Regions from separate parts of the Pseudonocardia sp. ICBG601 genome, predicted to be linked through region 1. Evidence: riboswitches for the same ligand, from Rfam matches in the RefSeq annotation. Region 1 holds a riboswitch; each other region holds the start of a gene.
The links. A riboswitch is a leader RNA that binds a small molecule or an ion and turns the genes downstream of it on or off. The one in region 1 is predicted to bind S-adenosylmethionine.
Positions count from the first base shown of each region.

Region 2: another riboswitch for S-adenosylmethionine. It lies ahead of KPL57_RS52830 (GNAT family N-acetyltransferase); the one in region 1 lies ahead of thrC (threonine synthase).
Region 3: another riboswitch for S-adenosylmethionine. It lies ahead of KPL57_RS73000 (putative leader peptide); the one in region 1 lies ahead of thrC (threonine synthase).

Region 1 covers NZ_JAHLJA010000039.1:10,233-14,688, reverse strand. Annotated here, with positions in the region: partial or broken gene KPL57_RS72130 (ComEC/Rec2 family competence protein) at 1-956, shown strand, start outside; gene thrC (threonine synthase) at 1,197-2,465, opposite strand; SAM riboswitch class I at 2,472-2,625, opposite strand; partial or broken gene holA (DNA polymerase III subunit delta) at 2,766-3,735, shown strand; gene rpsT (30S ribosomal protein S20) at 3,850-4,113, opposite strand; gene KPL57_RS14420 (hypothetical protein) at 4,284-4,456, opposite strand, start outside.
Region 2 covers NZ_JAHLJA010000152.1:529,212-533,667, reverse strand. Annotated here, with positions in the region: gene KPL57_RS52845 (ABC transporter permease) at 1-373, shown strand, start outside; gene KPL57_RS52840 (ABC transporter substrate-binding protein) at 370-1,410, shown strand; gene KPL57_RS52835 (ABC transporter ATP-binding protein) at 1,391-2,212, shown strand; SAM riboswitch class I at 2,324-2,431, shown strand; gene KPL57_RS52830 (GNAT family N-acetyltransferase) at 2,643-3,116, shown strand; gene KPL57_RS52825 (LysR substrate-binding domain-containing protein) at 3,128-4,003, opposite strand; gene KPL57_RS68130 (hypothetical protein) at 4,100-4,231, shown strand; gene KPL57_RS52820 (alpha/beta hydrolase) at 4,339-4,456, shown strand, end outside.
Region 3 covers NZ_JAHLJA010000152.1:488,597-493,052, forward strand. Annotated here, with positions in the region: gene KPL57_RS52640 (NtaA/DmoA family FMN-dependent monooxygenase) at 1-33, opposite strand, end outside; gene KPL57_RS52645 (LLM class flavin-dependent oxidoreductase) at 30-1,301, opposite strand; gene KPL57_RS73000 (putative leader peptide) at 1,441-1,539, opposite strand; SAM riboswitch class I at 1,545-1,640, opposite strand; gene KPL57_RS52650 (ABC transporter substrate-binding protein) at 2,211-3,305, shown strand; gene KPL57_RS52655 (ABC transporter ATP-binding protein) at 3,334-4,134, shown strand; gene KPL57_RS52660 (ABC transporter permease) at 4,124-4,456, shown strand, end outside.

The sequences.
Region 1 (4,456 bases):
CGGTGATCGCCGGGCTCAACGGGGGAGTCGGGCTGGTCACCGTGGTGGCGAACCTGCTCGCGGCGCCCGCGGTCGCCCCCGCGACGGTGCTGGGCGTGCTCGGTGCGGTGCTGTCCGCGGTGAGCCCGGCCGCTGCGTGGTGCTGCGCCTGGCTGGCGGGGCCGTTCGTGTGGTGGCTGGTCGTGGTCGGGGACCGGGCCGCCGCGGTGCCCGGCGCCACCGTGCCGTGGCCCGCGGGCGCGGGTGGCGCGCTGCTGCTCACCGGGGTGCTCGTCGTGCTGCTGGCGATGGGCCGGGTGCCGCGGCTGCGGGCGCTGTTGCTGGCGCTGCTGGTCGGGCTCCTCGTCGTCCTCGTCCCGACCCGGTTCGCCCCGCCCGGCTGGCCGCCCACCGGGTGGCGGATGGTGGCCTGCGACGTGGGTCAGGGCGACGCGCTCGTCCTCGCCACCGGCACCCCGGGGCACGCCGTCCTGGTCGACACCGGGCCGACCGACGACGCCGTCGACACCTGCCTGGACCGGCTCGGGGTCCGGGTCCTGGAGCTCGTGGTGATCACCCACTTCCACGCCGACCACGACGGCGGCCTCGCCGGCGCGCTGCGCGGTCGGGCCGCGGGCGGGATCGCCGTCGGGCCGGTGCGGGAACCGGCGTCGGGGCTGCGCGAGATCACCCGGCACGCCGAGCGGGCCGGGGCTCCCGTGGTGGGGCTCGTGCGCGGGATGGAGCTGGGGTGGCCGGAGCTGCGCCTGCAGGTCCTCGGCCCGGTCCACCCGCCCCTGACGGTCGACGGCGACGACGGGACGGCGGTGAACGACATCTCGCTGCTGCTGCGCGCCACCACCCCGGCCGCGACGATCCTGCTGACCGGCGACGCCGAACTGGCCGCCCAGGACGATCTGCTCCACTCCGGGGCCGACCTGCGGGCCGACGTCCTGAAGATGCCCCACCACGGGTCCCGCAAGGTGGTCCCGGACCTGCTCACCGCCGCCGCGCCGCGTGCGGCGGTGATCAGCGTCGGCAACGGCAACAGCTACCGGCACCCCAACCCGGAGCTGGTGGACCGGCTGGCCGGGGCGGGCATCGTGGTCGCACGCACCGACCGGTCCGGTGACCTGGCCCTGACCGGCGACGACCCGGCCGGGCTGACGGTGGTCGCGCGTGGCGACCCCCGTCCGGCTCCCGGCCGTCGGGGCCGGTCAGCCCCGGTTCGCCAGCGCCTCGCGGACCGCGGAGGACGTCGACGGCACGGTCGCCGTCGGGCCGACCTCGCCGGAGACGGCGTCGAGGGTCTTGAGCCCGTCACCGGTGATCATCAGGACGGTCTCGGCGTCGGGGTCGAGCGCCCCGGCCTCGAGCAGCTTCTTGGTGGTCGCGATGGTGACCCCGCCCGCGGTCTCGGCGAACACGCCCTCGGTACGGGCCAGGAGCCGGATGCCGGCGACGACCTCCTCGTCGGACACGTGCCCGACCGAGCCGCCGGTGCGGCGCACCGAGTCGAGGACGTACGGACCGTCGGCCGGGTTGCCGATCGCCAGCGAGCGCGCGATGGTGTCCGGCTTCTGCGGCTGGATCACGTCGTGACCGGCCTCGAAGGCCCGCGCGACCGGCGAGCAGCCGGTGGCCTGGGCGCCGAACACGGTGTAGGGGGTGGGCTCGACCAGACCCAGGGTGCCGAGCTCGGTGAACCCCTTGTCGATCTTGGTGAGCTGGGAGCCGGATGCGACCGGGACGACCACCTGCTGCGGGAGCCGCCAGCCGAGCTGCTCGGCGACCTCGTAGCCCAGGGTCTTCGAGCCCTCGGCGTAGTACGGGCGGACGTTGACGTTCACGAACGCCCAGTCCTCGTGCTCGGCGGCCAGCTCGGTGGCGAGCCGGTTGACATCGTCGTAGTTGCCGTCGACGGCGAGCAGGGTGCCGCCGTAGACGGCGGTGGTGACGATCTTCGCCTGCTCCAGCGAGGACGGGACCAGCACGACCGAGTCCCAGCCGGCACGGGCGGCCGCGGCGGCCACGGCGTTGGCGAGGTTGCCCGTGGAGGGGCAGCACAGCACCGAGAAGCCGAGCTCACGGGCGGCGGCGAGCGCGACGGCGACGACGCGGTCCTTGAACGAGTGCGTCGGGTTGCCCGTGTCGTCCTTGATCCAGATCTTGCGGACGCCGAGGGCGCGGGCCAGGTTGTCGGCCTCGATCAGCCGGGTCAGGCCGGGCTCGGTGTTCGCGTGCTGCTCGACGGTCGAGGGGACCGGCAGCAGGTCCTTGTAGCGCCAGATCGACTTCGGGCCGACCTCGATGGAGGCGCGGGTGACCGTCGGGAAGTCGTAGGCCACCTCGAGGGGGCCGAAACAGCGCGGACACGCGAACTCCGCGGCGAGCGGGGTCTCGTGGCGGCACTCGCGGCACGCGAGCGCGCGCGCGGAGCCCAGGTCGTAGGCAGAGGTGGTTTCGGGCGCAGCAGTGAGAGTCACGAGATCTCCTCATCTGTCCCGCCGGAGGTGGCGGGCCGGAATTGGCACCGTGTTCGTCGACGTCCTCGCCGCGCGGAACGCGCAGGTCTGGGCGGATCGTCGTGCGACGCCGGTTGCCGGGGCTTCAACGGGCCGTTCCCTCTGCCCCTCTGGATGAGCCATATGCGGTTGTGGTGCTCCGGACGCCGAGCGCCGGAATCGACGACGACGGTACGCGAACCGGGCACCGCACCGCCAGACGAGGTCGTCGTGCCGGGACGCGGCTCACCCGTTGTCGGGGGTGTGGGCCACCATGGGGGTGTGAGCAGCACGAGCGAACCGGGCCCGCTGCAGCTGGTCGTCGGGGACGAGGAGTTCCTGGCCGAGCGGGCGGTGTCCGACCTGGTCCGGCGCGCCCGGCAGCGCGATCCGGAGACCGAGCTGCGCCGCTTCCGCACCTCCGAGGTGGCACCCGGCGAGCTCGCCGGGCACCTCAGCCCCTCGCTCTTCGCGGAGGGCAGGGTGATCGTGCTCACCCATGGCCAGGATGCGAACAAGGACATGACCGCCGCCCTCGCCGACTACGTGAAGGACCCGGCCGACGGGATCGTGCTGGTGGTCCAACACGCCGGGGGGGCGAAGGGCAAGGCGGTCCTGGACCTGATGCGCAAGGCCGGGGCGCACACCGTCACCTGCAACCGCATCACCCGCGCCGACGAGCGGTCGGACTTCGTGCGCGACGAGGTGCGCCGCCACGGCGGCACCATCACCCCCGGTGCGCTCGCGGTACTGGTCGAGGCGGTCGGGTCGGACCTGCGGGAGCTGGCGGCCGCGGCCGGACAGCTCGTCGCGGACACCGGCGGTGCCGTGGACGAGGCCGGGGTGCGGCGCTACCACCGCGGCCGGGCCGAGTCCTCCGGCTTCGCGGTGGCCGACGCGGCGGTCGCGGGGGACCGGCGGGCGGCGATGGAGGCGCTGCGGTGGGCGCTGGTGCTCGGTGTCCCGCACGTCCTGATCGCCGACGCGCTCGCGGACTCGGTGCGCACCCTGGCCAAGGTCGGCTCGGCCGGGCGGGGCGACCCGAACCGGCTGGCCAGTGAGCTGGGCATGCCTCCGTGGAAGATCCGCAAGGCGCAGCAGACGGTCCGGCAGTGGCGTCCGGAGCAGCTCGCCGTCGCCATCGCGGCGGACCGCCCGGGTGAACGCCGACGTCAAGGGGGCCGCCGCGGACGCGGGGTACGCGTTGGAGCGGGCCGTGCTGGCGGTCGTGTCCGCCCGCACCCCGCGCTGAGCCCCGCGCCCGCAGCACGCGCACGGGCTCCGGCCCGGGGGCACGACAGGTCCGGAAACACGACGACGGCGCCGCCCCGATGGGGCGGCGCCGTCGTGGGGGAACTGGGGTGGCTCAGGCCTGGACGTCGTTGAGACGCTTGGCCAGGGCCGACTTGCGGTTCGCCGCCTGGTTCTTGTGGATGACGCCCTTGCCGGCCGCCTTGTCGAGGGCCTTGGCCGCCTTGCGCTGCAGCTCCACGACGTTGTCGGCGCCGGAGTCGGCGGCCTCGCGGAAGTGGCGGATCGCGGTCTTGACCGACGACTTCACCGACTTGTTGCGCTGCCGGCGCTTCTCGTTGGTCTTGACACGCTTGATCTGCGACTTGATGTTGGCCACGTCTGCCTCTGGTCTTCCTGCCTGCTGGTCGGCTGGTCTTGTGTACGTCCGGGTCCGCTCCGGCGGCACCGAACAGCATCACTGGAGAGAGGGTCCAGGCCGTTTCGGGCGAGCACGCCGAGCGCTCGACGCACAAGGTTACCAGCGGCGTCCTCGCCCCCTGTTCCGGGTCACCAGACGCGGTAGGGCAGGAACTTCCCGTTCAGCGTGATCACGGCTCGGTCGCCCTTCGGGTCGGCGACGCGCTGCAGGTCCAGCTCGAAGTCGATCGCGGACACGATGCCGTCGCCGAACTCCTCGCGGACCAGCTCGGAGATCGTCGTGCCGTACACCTGCACCATCT
Region 2 (4,456 bases), on a different contig from region 1:
CGCCGCGTTCCCGCCCGCCGCCGTCGCCACCACCGCCGCGGTCGCCGCCGCCCCGCTGGGGCTGGTCGAGGCCGCCCGCGCGCTCGGCGCCACCCGCGGCCAGGTCGTGCGGGACGTGATCGTCCCCTCGGCGCTGCCGGAGACCTTCACCGGCATCCGGCTGGCCGTCGGCATCGCCTACTCCTCGGTCGTCGCGGCCGAGCTGTTCAACGGCATCCCCGGCATCGGCGGGATGGTCAAGGACGCCAGCAACTACAACAACACCCCGGTCGTGCTCGTGGGCATCTTCGCGATCGGCATCTCCGGCCTGGTGATCGACGCGCTGCTGCGCGCCGTCGAGCGCCGCACCGTTCCGTGGAGGGGACGAGCATGACCATCCGCACCCGACTGACCTCGCTGTTCGTGGGCCTGCTGGCACTGACCGTCCTCGCGGGCTGCGCCGTCGGTCCCGCCGGGCAGGACTCCGGCAAGCCGACGATCCGGATCGCCTACCAGAGCTTCCCCAGCGGTGACCTGGTCGCCAAGCACAACCGGTGGCTGGAGGACGCGCTGCCGGACTGGAACGTGCAGTGGACGAAGTTCGACTCCGGCGCCGACATCAACACCGCGTTCGTCGCCGGTGAGCTCGACTTCGGCGCGATCGGGTCGAGCCCGGTCGCCCGCGGCCTGTCCGCCCCGCTGAACATCCCCTACCAGGTCGCGTTCGTGCTCGACGTCGCCGGCGACAACGAGGCGCTCGTCGCCCGCAACGCCACCGGCGTGACCGACGTGGCCGGGCTGCGCGGCAAGCGGATCGCCACCGCGTTCGCCTCGACCTCGCACTACAGCCTGCTCGCCGCCCTGGAGCGGGCCGGCCTCGCGCCCGCCGACGTGCAGCTGGTCGACCTGCAGCCGCAGGCCGCGCTGGCCGCGTGGGAGCGGGGCGACGTCGACGCCGTCTACACCTGGCTGCCGACCCTCGACGAGCTGCGCAAGACCGGTCGGACGCTGGTGACCAGCCGCGAGCTGGCCACCGCGGGCAAGCCGACCCTCGACCTGGGCGTGGTGTCGACGCCGTTCGCGCAGCAGCACCCCGAGGTCGTCGATGCCTGGCGCAAGGTGGAGGCCCGCGCCCTGGAGACCGTGCGCACCGACCCGCGGGCCGCGGCGCAGGCCGTCGCCGCCGAGATCGGCGCCACCCCCGAGGAGGCCGCGGCCCAGCTGAAGCAGGGCGTGTTCCTGTCCCCGCAGCAGCTGACCTCTGCCGAGTGGCTGGGCACCGACGGCGCCCCGGGCAACCTCGCCCAGAACCTGCAGAGCGCCGCGCAGTTCCTCGCCGGGCAGAAGCAGATCCCCGCCGCGCCGGACCTCGCGACCTTCCAGAAGGCGATCTACACGAAGGGGCTCCCGAATGTCCTCGCCGCAGGCTGACACCGACACCGACACCGGTGCGCGGACCGGCGCCGGGACACCCGCGATCGCGGCGGCCGGGCTCGGCCACTCCTACCCGGGCCGCCGGGAACGGGTGCAGGCACTCGGCCCGCTCGACCTGACCGTGCGGCCCGGCGAGTTCCTGGTGCTGGTCGGGGCGTCGGGCTGTGGCAAGTCGACGCTGCTGCGGCTGGTCGCCGGGTTCGAGCGGCCCACCGACGGCACCCTCGCCGTCGCCGGGCGGGCGCCCGAGCCGGGCGTCGGCGCGGGCGTGGTGTTCCAGCAGCCGCGGCTGTTCCCGTGGCGCACCGTCGGCGGCAACGTCGACCTCGCGCTGAAGTACGCCGGCGTCGCGCCGTCCGACCGGGCCGTCGCCCGCGACGGGCTGCTGGAGCGGGTCGGGCTCACCGGCGTCGCGGACCGGCGGATCTGGGAGATCTCCGGCGGCCAGCAGCAGCGGGTCGCCATCGCTCGGGCGCTCGCCGCCGACCGGGACCTGCTGCTGCTCGACGAGCCGTTCGGCGCGCTCGACGCGCTCACCCGCGAACGCCTGCAGGACGACGTGCGCCGGGTCAGCCACGAGACCGGCCGGACGAGCGTGTTCGTCACCCACTCCGCCGACGAGGCGGTGTTCCTCGGCTCCCGCGTCGTGGTGCTCACCGCCCGCCCCGGCCGGATCGCGCTGGACCTGCGGATCGACCTGCCGCGGTCCGGTGTGGACGCCGAGGCGCTGCGCGGCTCCCCGGAGTTCGCCGAGCTGCGGGCCCGGGTCGGGGCCGCGGTGAAGGAGGCCGCCGCCTGATCCCGGCCGCACGTCGTCGACGGGCCGTCCGCCCGCGCTCCCCACGAGCGGACGGCCCGTCCCGGCCCGTGGGGGTTGACACCCGATCGGTACATCGGTTCCAGTTGTCGCAGTCCATCCAGAGCGGTCGAGAGTCCCGGCTCGTCGACGCCGCAGCAACCCGCCCCGTCACCGGGGCAGGGTGCTACCGCCGGGTCCGATGGGAGACCCCGATGGCCCACCGCCACGCGACGCCCCGGCCCGACTCCGGGCAGCGGGCCCGGATCCGGCTGCGCTGGGTCCGGCGCCGCCACGTCGACCTGTGCCGCACCGGCGCCGCGTTCTGTCGCTGACCTCTCCACCCGTGCCCCGCACCGGACCGCCCCCCCCGACGTGGACGGCCGGTCCCCGCCTGCCCGAGGGCAGCGCCCGCACCCGAGAGGTCCCGACCGTGACCGCACCGCATCTCGTCCCGCCCACCGCCTCCGCACTGGAGGTCCGGTGGGTCGAGCACACCGACCCGCTCGTCCGCCCGCTGCCCACCGGGCCCGGCACCCGCCCCGACGGCGACGGCGCGGCCCCCGCCGCCCCGTCGGGGCCGGTGGTGCTGCTGCTCGACGGCGGCGACCCCGTCGCCGGGGGCACGTTCCGCCGGCGGGACTCCGACACCGCCGAGCTGACCCGGATCTGGACCGCCGCGTCGCACCGGCGCCGCGGCCTGGGCCGCCGGGTGCTGGTCGAGCTGGAGGACGCCGTCGCCGCCCGCGGCTACCGCCGCGTCTACCTGACGGCCGGGCCGCGCCGGCCCGAGGTCGGTGACCTGTGCCTGGCCGCCGGGTACACGGCGCTCTACGACCGCGCGCTGCCCGCGGGCCGGGTCCGGCGCCGCCCGTTCGAGAAGTACCTGCACGGCCGGTTCGCGTGACCGACCGGTCCTCAGCCGGCCGGGGGCGGATGGTCCCCGGCCGGCGAGAGCACCGCGGCCAGCGCGGCCGCGGCGGTCTCGACCAGGCGGGGGTCGGCGCCCGCCCGGGCCCGCAGGTGCAGCGGCTCGGACGGGGCTCCCGGCAGATCCGCGCACGGCTCGAGCCCCTCGGGTGCGTCGCCGAGCCCGGCGACGAGCGCGACGCCGAGCCCGCCGCGCACCGCGTTGAGCACGCCGGCCAGGTAGGCGGCCTCCCCGACGACGGTCGCGGCCATCCCGGCGGCCGACAGCGTCTGCAGGGCGCGGCGACGGATGGTGCACGGCGAGTCGATCACGACCAGTGGGACGGGGCCGTCCGCGGGGCGCCGCCAGCCCGGCGCCGCGTACCAGGTCAGCGGGATCGCCCCGGCGGCGACACCGGGCCCGTCGACCACGTCGCCGATGTACATCGCGAGGTCCAGCGTCCCGCGGTCCACGGCGTCGTTGAGCCGGCTGGAGCGGTCCAGCCGGAAACGCACCGCGGTCCCCGGGAACACGTCCTGCAGCCGCTCCATGACACGGGGCAGCAGCTCGTCCGCGGCGTGCTCGGTGGAGCCCAGCACCAGCGACTCACGGGTGTCGCCGACACCGAGGCGGCGCAGCGCGTCGTCGTGGGCGGCCAGGATCCGGCGGGCCTCGCCGAGCAGCGCCTCGCCCTCCGCGGTGAACCGGCTGACCCGGCCGTCCTTGCGGACCAGCGGGCGGCCGACGGCCTTCTCCAGGCGCCGCACGTGCTGGCTGACCGCGGACTGCGACAGCATCAGGGCCTGCGCCGCGCGGTGGAACCCGCCCTGGTCGGCGACGGCGACGATGCTCCGCAGCGCGGTGATGTCGAGGACGGCGGGCACGGGCCCGAGGCTACCGAGAACGATCGCGGATCGCGATCGGTTGTGATGCGCTTTCGTCGTTGGACCGGGCGCCCGCGACCGTCTCTGATGGTGGGCATGACCCGCCCGCGCCCCGTGACCCCCGGCCGGCACGTGCCGGCCGCCGTCGCGCGCCGGGCGGCCGGGCTCACGCGTCGCCGGGTCGTCGACCACGGCACGGTCTGCTCCGCGGCCTGTCCGGCCCGCTGAACCACGGGTCCACCGCGGCCCGTACCCGTGCGGCTCCGTCCGCCCTCCGCCGGTTCCCGCGCCGAGCGGCGCATCCCGGCGTCCCCCGAGAAAGAGATGAGTTCCCCATGACTGCAGTCGGCACGACCCCGGTCCTCGCCTCCTGGACCGAGCCCGAGGGCATCCGCCCGCGCGGCACCGTCGTCGTCGTCCCGGGCCGCGGCGAGCACGCCACGGTCTACGAGC
Region 3 (4,456 bases), on a different contig from region 1:
GAGCACGATCTGCTTCCTGCCGGTCCTGGTCATGCGGTCGCTCCGGAGAGTGCGGGGTTGAACGCGGTCACGGCGTCGACCCGGGCGCCCGGGGCGTAGCGGCTGACCGGGCGGGTCAGGCCGAAGCGCGCGCGCAGGGTGGTCTCGCCGTAGGTGGTGCGGAAGGCGCCGCGGGCCTGGAGCTCGGGCACCAGGCCGTCGACGACCGCGTCGAGGTCGGTCGGGAGGACGGCCGGGCGCAGGCGGTAGCCGTCGAGGCCGGCACGGCGCCAGGACAGCAGGGTGTCGGCGAGCCCGGCCGGGGTGGTGGCGAGGACGGCGGCGTCGGAGGAGAGCGGGTCGAGGGCGTCGAGGCGGGCGAGCCGGTCGCGAGCGGCGCGCTCGGTCGCCTCGAGGACCACGACGACGTCGCCGAGGATCCGCAGCGGCGGTGCGGTGCGGCCCACGGCGGCCTCGGCGGCCCGGACCTGGGCGACGATGCGGGCGGCGTCGTCGGCGTCGTGCGGGGTGGTGAACACGACGTCGCCGACCCGGGCGGCGAGCAGCGCCGGGGCGTAGCCGTGGGCCAGCGAGACGACCAGCGGCTGGCCCTGCGGCGGGCGCGGCACGATCGACGGCCCGGCGACGCCGAAGTGCTCCCCGGCGAAGTCGACCCGGTGCAGCTTGTCCCGGTCGACGAAGCGCCCGGTCAGGGCGTCGCGGATCTCGGCGTCGTCCTCCCAGGAGTCCCAGAGCCTGCGCACCACCTCGACGGCGTCGGCGGCCTCGCCGAACAGCTCGGCGACGAGCTCACGGGCGGCCGGGGTGTCGAGGTCGGCGCGGCGCAGGCCGGGGACGGTGCGGCGGCCGAAGTGGGCGGCCTCGTCGGCGCGCACCGAGGTCTGCACCCGCCAGCCGGCGCGGCCGCGGCTGTCGTGGTCGAGGGTGGACAGCGCCGACGCGACGTGGAACGGCTCGGTGTGGGTGGTGGTGACGGTCGGGACCAGCCCGATCCGTGAGGTCAGCGGCGCGAGGAAGGCGGCGACGAGGGAGGCGTCGAGCCGGCCCTGCACCCGGTCGGTGCGCCGGTCGGCGCCGCTCAGGTGGTCCCCGGACTGCAGCCCGAGTGCGTCCTCGATCGTGAGCAGGTCCAGCAGCCCGCGCTCGGCGGTGCGGGCCAGGTCGGTCCAGTAGCGGGCGGTGAACAGCTCGCCGGGGCGGGCGCCGGGCTCGCGCCAGGCGGCGGGGTGCCAGCCGGCACCCTCGAGCGCGACGGCCAGGTGCAGAGGGCCGTCGCCGGTGGTGGTGTCCGATGTGGACATACGGCATCGCTTTCTCGTCGCACGGGGGCACGACGGGACGACAAGGACGTCGGGGCGGCCCGCGGGACGCGGCGGCCGGGACGGGTGGCCGTCGTGGACGGCCGGGACGGGGTGGGCGGGGCGCCCTGCGGGACGCCGGTCAGGCCCGACAGGTGGCGCCCGCGACCCGCATCAGGTCGACGTGGCGGCGGTACCGGGGATGGTGCGCGGCACGCACCTGCTCGGCGACCGTGCGCATGGGTTCCTCCATCGAACCCGGCTGGAGCACCCGCTCCCGCGTGCTGCGGGGGGTTGCTGCGGCGTCGTCGAGCCGGGTCTCTCGGCCGCTCCGGATGGTGTGCGACCCGACTGTAGGTTTCCGGTGCCCGACGGTGTCAACCCGCATCACAGTCGAGTGACCTGCGCCGCAGCAAGTCTCCCGACCTGCGGAACCGCCACCCGGATGCCAGGGAAGATGTCCGGACACGCTGACCGTGTTCCTGGTTGGTGGACGCCGGGTTGTCCGGAGAGGTGACCACCGCGCACCCTGGTCGGGTGACGATGAGCCAGCGGCGGCCCTCGCGCCCCGCACGGCTCGTGGGGGACGCGACGGCCCCCGTCCCCCAGCGGCAGGCGCGCACGGCGTGGCGCGCTGTGCCCCTGCGCCCTACCGGCCTCGAGCCGTTCTGGCCGAGCCGGCGCGCGCCCGCCTACAGCGAACTCTGTCGCTGACCGGTCTCCCGTCCCGCGGGCCGTAACGCCACGCCCCCGGCGTGCGAGGCACCCGCCGGACCGGGAACCGCCCGCCGGACACCACTCCGGCCCGCCACCCGTCCCGTACCCCGGCACGCCCTCCCAGGGCCGGCCGGCCCCGGCGCGCAGCGGTCGTCCCGACCGCCCGCCGCCCCCACGGAAGGACCCCGTCCCGCGATGTCCCCGCACGTCCTGCGTCCCGGATCCCGGGCGCGCACCGCCGCCGTCCTGCTCGCGCTGCTCACCGCGCTCGGGCTGCTGGCCGGCTGCTCCCGCGCCGACGAGAGCACCACCGCCGCGGGAGCCACCTCCCCCGCGACCGAGGTCCGCCTCGGCTACTTCCCGAACATCACCCACGCCCCCGCGCTGGTCGGGGTGAAGCAGGGCCTGTTCGCCGCCGAGCTGGGGAACACGAAGCTCACCACCCAGACGTTCAACGCCGGCCCGGACCAGGTCAACGCCCTGCTCGGCGGCTCGATCGACGTCGCGTTCATCGGTTCCGGCCCGGCGATCAACGCCTTCACCAAGTCGAACGGCGAGGCCGTGCGCCTCGTCGCGGGATCCACCTCGGCCGGCGCCCAGCTGGTGACCAGCCCGGACATCACCTCCCCCGAGCAGCTCAAGGGCAAGATCATCGCGACGCCGCAGCTGGGCAACACCCAGGACATCGCGCTGAAGACCTGGCTGTCGGAGAACAAGCTCCCGATCGGGCAGGGCCCGGCCGCGGTGACCGTGCAGAACATCGAGAACCCGCAGACCCTCGACCTGTTCAAGCAGGGCAAGGTCGCCGGCGGCTGGCTGCCCGAGCCGTGGAGCTCGCGCCTGGTCGACGCCGGGGCGAAGGTCCTGGTCGACGAGAAGTCCCTGTGGCCCGGCGGGAAGTTCCCGACGACCGTCGTCATCGTCCGGACCGAGTTCCTCCAGCAGCACCCGCAGACCGTCGAGGCGATCCTGCGGGGCGAGCAGAAGGCCATCGCGCTCATCCGCGACAACCCCGCCGAGGCGAAGACCGTCTCCAACGAGGCGATCGGCGAGATCACCGGCAAGCCGCTGGCGGCGAACATCCTCGACCGCGCCTTCACCGAGCTGTCCTTCGACTCCGACCCGCTCGCCTCGACCTTCCCGCAGCTGGCCAAGGACTCGGTCACGGCGGGCATCGCGAAGAGCGAGGCGAACCTGACCGGCTTCCTCGACCCGGCTGCGGTCGACGCGGTCCGGACCAGCTCCGGGGAGACCGCCGTGGACCCGGCCGGTCTCGCCGCCGCGAACTGACCTTTCCGATCGACGAGGGGAACCACCGATGACCGTCGACCTGACCACCCGGCGCCCGAGGACCCGCGGCACCGCCGTGGAGCTGTCCGGGGTCGCCAAGACCTTCGGCACCGGCACCGGGGCCGTGACCGCGCTCAACGGGATCGACCTGCGGGTCGGCGACGGCGAGTTCCTCTGCGTGCTCGGCGCGTCCGGCTGCGGCAAGTCGACGCTGCTGAACCTGCTCGCCGGGCTCGACGAGCCCACCGCGGGCGCGGTCCGGGTCGGGTCGGCGCGGCCGTCGTTCATGTTCCAGGAGGCCGCGCTCATGCCGTGGCTGACCGCGCTGCGCAACGTCGAGCTGCCGCTCAAGCTCGCCGGGCACGGCCGGTCGGCCCGGCGTGAGCGGGCCGAGGAGCTGCTCACCCTGGTACGGCTGGAGGGCCTGGGCGACAAGCGTCCGCACGAGCTGTCCGGCGGCATGCGCCAGCGCGTGTCGCTGGCCCGCGCCCTGGCCGCGGCCACCGGCCTCGGCGACACCCACGGCGCCGGGGGGCTCCTGCTGATGGACGAGCCGTTCGCCGCGCTCGACGCCATCACCCGCGACGTCCTGCAGGGCGAGCTGCTGCGGGTCTGGCGGGCCACCGGGACGACGATCGTGTTCGTCACCCACGACGTCCGCGAGGCCGTCCGGCTGGCCGAGCGGGTCGTGCTGCTGTCGTCGCGGCCGGGGACCGTCGTCCGCGAGTGGACGGTGCCCGCCGGCGGTCACGACGCCGAGGCGCAGGCCGAGCTGCACGACGACATCACCGGACGGCTGCGGGCGGTGATCACCAGCCATGCCGCGTGAGGAGTCCTCGATGACCGTCGTCGACGACGACCGCGACTCCGCGGCCGCCGTCGCCGGGCTCGACGCGCTCGACACCCCCGTCGAGCGGACGACGCCGTGGTGGCAGCGGTTCCTGCGGACCTGGCTGCCGCCGATCGTCGCGCTCGTGGCGATCGTGGTGGTCTGGCAGATCGTCTGGGCCTCGGCGGTCACGCCCGAGTACCGGCTGCCCGCCCCGGGCGCGGTGGCCGAGGCGTTCGGCGAGACCGTCGTCAGCGGCGAGATCTGGTCGATCCTGTGGACCTCGATCAGCCGGGCCGCGCTCGGCTTCCTGCTCGCCCTG